DNA from 2 places in the Leuconostoc citreum genome. Region 2 is predicted to be linked to the other one. Evidence: a T-box and tRNA genes for the amino acid it is inferred to sense, from the RefSeq annotation. Region 2 holds a T-box; the other holds one or more tRNA genes.
The links. A T-box is a leader RNA that pairs with one kind of tRNA and senses whether it is charged. The one in region 2 lies ahead of thrS (threonine--tRNA ligase), so its partner is inferred to be a tRNA-Thr.
Positions count from the first base shown of each region.

Region 1 (3,285 bases), 870 kb from region 2:
CAAATGCTGGCTCGTCGTCAAAAATTAGCAACTATTGTTGATGATTTGCATTTAGATCCATTTGGTAAGCGTTTTGAGCGTACAGCAAAGGCGCAGGAATTACACGATTTATATGATAACAGTACATTGGAAACGCTCGAAGCAGAACAACATGAAGTTGTGATTGCTGGTCGTATGATTGCTAAGCGTGGTGCAGGGAAAGTGATTTTTGCTGATTTCCGCGACGTTTCAGGCAAAATTCAAGTCTATGCTAAGCGCGATGATTTGGGTGAAAATTATCCAATTATTAAGCGAGCTGATTTGGGCGATTTCCTTGGTATTAAAGGAATTATAATGAAAACTGAAGCGGGTGAATTAACCGTTTTGGCAACCGAATTAACGCATTTAACAAAGGCTTTACGTCCCATGCCTGACAAGTTCCATGGTATTGCTGATGTTGAAACTCGCTATCGCAAGCGTTATTTAGATTTGATTGCTAATGAGGAATCATTCAAGAAATTCCAATTACGCTCGAAGATAATCTCAGCAATTCGTGCTTATATGGATTCACAAGACTTTATGGAAGTTGAGACGCCAATTTTACAAACAGAAGCTGGTGGTGCTGCTGCGCGGCCATTCATCACACATCATAATGCACTTAATATTGACATGTATATGCGAATTGCGACTGAATTGTACTTGAAGCGTTTGGTTGTTGGTGGCTTTGAACGTGTTTATGAGATTGGCCGTATTTTCCGAAATGAAGGTATGGATCCTAAGCATAACCCTGAGTTTACAACAATGGAGACATATGCTGCATATATGGACTTCACAGACGTTATGGACGAAACTGAAGGCATATTCAAAGCAGCTGCTTCGGTAGTCTCTTCCGATTTAAAAGTGACGTATCAAGGGACAGAAATTGATTTGGGTTCAAACTTTGCGCGTAAGCATATGGTTGACTTGATTAAAGAACAAACAGGTATTGATTTCTGGCAAGACATGTCTGTCGAGGCAGCACAAAAGTTAGCTGACGATAAGCATGTTAAATATGAAAAATATTGGGGTGTTGGTCATATTATCAATGCATTCTTCGAAGAGTTTGTTGAAGACACACTGGTACAACCAACCTTTGTTTACGGTCATCCCGTCGAAGTATCGCCATTGGCTAAACGTAACGCTGAGGACTCTCGTTTTACAGATCGTTTCGAACTGTTTATCATGGGTAGCGAGTATGGCAATGCCTTCACTGAGTTGAATGATCCCATTGATCAGCGCGCACGTTTCGAAGCGCAAGTTGCTGAACGTGAAAATGGGAATGATGAAGCAGAAAATATCGATGAAGATTTCATTGAAGCACTTGAATACGGTATGCCGCCAACAGGTGGCTTGGGCATTGGCATTGATCGTTTGGTCATGCTGCTGACAGATTCTGATACGATTCGTGATGTTTTGCTTTTCCCAACAATGCGTTAAATTGTAAAAACTAATTATCAAAAACGCTTGACACATCGCCTAGTTATTCGTTATAATAATTAAGTTGTGTTAAGCAATTATTCCGACTTAGCTCAGTTGGTAGAGCACCTGACTGTTAATCAGGTTGTCGCCGGTTCGAGCCCGGCAGTCGGAGTTATATGAGAAGCAAATCTTAAAAGATTTGCTTTTTTTGTGCCATTTTTCTGGGTATCTTTATCGAAAAAAGTGTTGACATTTTTAGTCAAAACTGGCATAATTAAATAGTTGTGTTAAGCAATTATTCCGACTTAGCTCAGTTGGTAGAGCACCTGACTGTTAATCAGGTTGTCGCCGGTTCGAGCCCGGCAGTCGGAGTTATCAGGTAACCTCAGTGTTATCTACTTGCCGATGTAGCTCAGTTGGTAGAGCACGGGTATCGTAAACCTGGGGTCGGAGGTTCGATTCCTCTCGTCGGCATCAGTTTAAAACCTTCAATCATAAATGATTCGTGATTGAAGGTTTTTTTGTAATGTTGAGACTAATTGATTAGCTCAGTGTTATGTTGGTAATTTGAAAAATAAGCAAATGACGAGGTACAAAATACTTACTAACAAAAGATAAAAACAATTTGATTACAATATGTTGTTATTCTTATTAAAATGGCTGTTATTGCGAATCGATGTGATACAATAATGGCGGTGTAATTGACTTGCCTGATGACTCAGTGGTGATGGTCTACTTGTTTGCAAAATAGCTAAGTACTAAGTATTTCAACTTACTGCTTCCCATTGGTGCCAAAGGTATAGCCGTTTAATAATGGGAGAAAATCATGTTTAAACCTTGGTCTATTTTATCAACGTCTGTTATCATCGCAACAGCACTAACTACTATCAGTTTAAAGCAAGCAAGCGCGGATACAATAACTGGCGCAGCAGTAGCCGACAATAAAACGCAGACAGTAACAACGCCAATAACAGCTGACGCTACTATGGTGTTAACTGCAACTGATGTTAACCGTCACCAAAATGTTGCAACGGTAACGAGTAAAGTACCTGATAAAGCCAGTGACACAAAAAATGATGTTTCAGTAACAACGGCTAGAGATAAGAGTCAGAAACAAGAGATTGTTCAAACCCCAGACAAACAAACGAGTGCTGGCAATGATATACCAACAGATATACAAGTCTCTCATTCAGTGGCGCGTGATGACACATCTGCTACTGAAACGACAGACACAGACAAGACATCGGAATCTGCCAGTGCTGGTAAGGTAGTGGTCAATCAAGAGACACATGAACATACTAATTCTCTGCAAGTAGCAACATTAACTAGTTTTCAAAACCAAAGGACCTTTCGGGATTCTAATCGGGATTCTAAAATACAAGCTCGTTCTGGCTGGGTAAATGATAATGGTCAAAGAAAGTACCAAGAAAATGGTCATTTTATCAGTGGTGAGAAGAAAATAGATAACTACTGGTATAATTTTGATAACAACTATGTCATGTCACGTGGTTTGACACAATTACCAAATAAAATCGTGTACTACAATGCGCAAACTGGGCGAATGGTGTATGGGTATCTTTGGTACAATAATGATTTTATGTACTTTGATGATTATGATGGTCACATGATTAAGGGTGAACGGCATTACGGTAATAACAGCATGGAGTATTACGATAATTCTGGTATGCAAGTACGTGATGCTTATGTCTGGGCTGGTAACACATTTTATTATATGAAGCCAAATGGCGATGCGGTTAAAGGTGTGCGTTATTATGGTAATGGCAATATGGAATTTTATGGTGATGATTTCAAGCAAGTACGTAATAATTATGCACAAGATGCTGCTGG
Region 1 covers NZ_CP042410.1:136,663-139,947, forward strand. Annotated here, with positions in the region: gene lysS (lysine--tRNA ligase) at 1-1,455, shown strand, start outside; tRNA gene FGL72_RS00725 (tRNA-Asn) at 1,537-1,609, shown strand; tRNA gene FGL72_RS00730 (tRNA-Asn) at 1,737-1,809, shown strand; tRNA gene FGL72_RS00735 (tRNA-Thr) at 1,839-1,911, shown strand; gene FGL72_RS00740 (peptidoglycan amidohydrolase family protein) at 2,264-3,285, shown strand, end outside.
Region 1: it encodes a tRNA-Thr, which carries the amino acid that the T-box ahead of thrS (threonine--tRNA ligase) is inferred to sense. The anticodon was not compared.

Region 2 (3,285 bases):
TATGGCCATCCTCCCATTAATATATTACTTTCCATTATAAGGCAAGATGACTTAAAAAAGTATCATCATACTTCGTGAAACAAAACACGAAATGTGACGGTTTGTTGACAAAACTATAAAAAGGCTTTACAGCGCCTATTCAAGGCCTTAATATAAGGAATGGAAAAATAACATAAAAAACCGCGACTTCTTGATAGATTTGCGACCGCTTAGGAGATTACAAATGATACACCAGTTGTTGGCTGAGTTCATGGGCACAGCCCTAATGATCATTTTTGGTGTTGGCGTACACGCTGACGAGGTATTAAACCGGACGAAATATCACGGTTCAGGGCATATTTTTGCGATTACGACTTGGGGATTTGGTATCACAATTGTGCTATTTGTATTTGGGGATGTGTTTATTAATCCAGCAATGGCGATGGTTCAGCTGGTATTGGGCAAAATAGATATAACTTATTTTTTAATTGTTAGTGTGGTCGAAGTGTTAGGGGGAATTGCGGGTTCTTTAATTGTTTACGTGATGTATGCTGACCAATTTAAATTATCAGAAAAAGATATTGATCCAGTCATTGTCCGCAATATTTTCTCAACTGCGCCAGCTATTCGCAACCTACCACGTAATTTCTTTGTGGAAGCTTTTGCGACATTTGTGTTTTTGACTAGTATTCTAGCCATTTCAGCAAGAGCAGGTCATGTACCAGGAATGGTGCCATTAGCCATTGGTTTTCTTGTTTGGGCAGTTGGCATGGGAATGGGTGGCACAACTGGCTTTGCAATGAATCTAGCGCGAGATATGGGGCCGCGTTTGGCCTATGCCATGTTACCATGGCAAAATCGCGCAGATGCTGATTTTAAGTATGGTGTCTTGGTACCAGGACTAGCACCTTTTGTTGGTGCCATTTTTGCAGCACTGTTTTCAAAATATTATCTAGGTCTCTAGTGAGACCTTTTTATTTACAATTCAGTGGACCTGTTTGTACTTGAATTTTGCCGTCCCTTCGTTATAATTAAAGTATTAATTTATTTTTTAGAGAGAAGATATTATGACACTAACAAAACAGCAGTATGATGCATTAAAAACGGCTTTTGACAATGGTATTTTAGATCATGATGCAGTGGCTAAGGAAGCATTAGCGCTTGTATTAACAGAAATCAACCCAAAGTAATTGTTGCACAACGGTGTGAACAGTGCTAAAATAATCACAATAACGTTGATAAGGACAACTGGACTGTTTGCAATTTTTAAGAGAATCCATGTTTGGTGAAAATGGGTAATTTGCACGGAAAAGACTACCTTTGAGTAGTGGTAAGTAAGTTTTGAAAACCATTCGGGTGACACCGTTAGCTGTCATTTAAGTCGCACTTTATGTGCTAAACTTGGGTGGTACCACGGTGAAACGTCCCTTTGAGTCGCATGACTCAAGGGGACGTTTTTGTTTTTATAAATGTCAGAAACGTTTGCATTAAAACAAACGTCAAATGAAAGGAATATTGTTAATATGTCAGAAATTAGTCTTACTTTTCCAGATGGTGCCGTTAAAGTTTTTCCCGAGGGGACGACACCTTTAGCTGTTGCAGAAAGTATATCAAAGTCATTAGCCAAAAAATCTGTATCGGCTAAGTTGCATGGGGCTTATGTGGGTATGCACGACATGATACCAGCATCAGGCGATTTCCAATTAATTACGACTAGTGATGATGAAGCAATATCATTATTGCGTCATGCTGCTTCACATTTATTGGCACAAGCCTTGAAGCGGATACCAAAGTTTGCTAATATGCATTTTGGTGTCGGACCATTTATTGACAATGGTTTCTATTATGACACTGACAATGGGGCTGGTAACCAGGTTTCTGTGGAGGATTTCCCTGAAATCGAAGCTATGATGCATAAAATAGTTAAAGAAGATTTGCCAATCGTATCACGTGAAATTACCCGTGAAGAAGCGTTAAGCATGTTTGCGGAAGATCCTTATAAAATTGCGTTAATCTCTGATTTGCCAGAAGATGAAAAAATTACGATTGCGGTTCAAGGGGATCATATCGAATTGGATAAAGGGGGCCTGGTGCCATCTACTGGCTGGATTAAGCATTTTAAGTTGACTTCTGTTGCTGGTGCCTACTGGCGTGGAAAATCATCCAATCCGATGATGCAAAGAATCTACGGTGTTGCTGAATGGAAGCAAGCAGATGTTGATGCTGAAATTCAACGACGCGAAGAGGCAAAAGAACGCGATCATCGTACGATTGGGCGTGACATGGATTTGTTCTTTACTAGTCAAGAAGTCGGCTCTGGCTTGCCCGTTTGGTTACCAAACGGTGCAACGATTCGCCGTCAGGTAGAACGCTATATCATTGATAAAGAATTAGCTAATGGTTATCAGCATGTGTACACACCAGTTTTGTCAAATTTGAACTTATACAAAACTTCAGGCCATTGGGATCATTATCGTGAAGATATGTTCCCACCAATGGACATGGGCGAGGGAGAATTTTTAGAATTACGACCAATGAATTGCCCATCACATATCATGGTTTTCAATCATAAGCCACGATCATACCGTGAGTTACCAATACGTATTGCCGAATTAGGCATGATGCATCGTTATGAAAAGTCAGGTGCTTTAACAGGGCTATCACGTGTTCGCGAAATGACGCTTAACGATGGTCATACATTTGTTGAACCAGAAAAGCTTGAAGAAGAATTTAAATCAATTTTGACGATGATGATGGGCGTTTATCGTGACTTCAATATCACTGACTATCGTTTCCGCTTGTCTTATCGTGATCCTGAAAATACTGAAAAATATTTTGATGATGACGATATGTGGGAAAAATCTCAAGCACAGTTGAAACGTGCCATGGACGATTTGAAATTGGATTACTATGAAGCAGAAGGTGAAGCTGCTTTCTACGGACCAAAGTTAGATGTTCAAACGAAAACAGCTTTGGGCAGTGAAGAAACGATGTCTACTATTCAATTAGACTTCCTATTGCCAGAACGATTTAATTTGACATATATTGGCGCAGATGGCCAAGACAATCATCGCCCTGTGATGCTCCATCGTGGTATTGTTGGAACGATGGAACGTTTCACAGCGTACCTTATTGAAATGTATAAGGGCGCTTTCCCAACATGGTTATCACCATTACAAGTGCAAATTATTCCGGTTAACCTTGGTGCTCATGGCGATTATGCTAATGACATTCAAGCACAGCTACAAGCTGCGGGACTTAGAGCACACGTTGAAACAAAAGATGCTAAAATGGGTTATTTGATTC
Region 2 covers NZ_CP042410.1:1,128,327-1,131,611, reverse strand. Annotated here, with positions in the region: gene larD (D/L-lactic acid transporter LarD) at 224-943, shown strand; gene FGL72_RS09910 (hypothetical protein) at 1,047-1,169, shown strand; T-box leader at 1,206-1,411, shown strand; gene thrS (threonine--tRNA ligase) at 1,503-3,285, shown strand, end outside.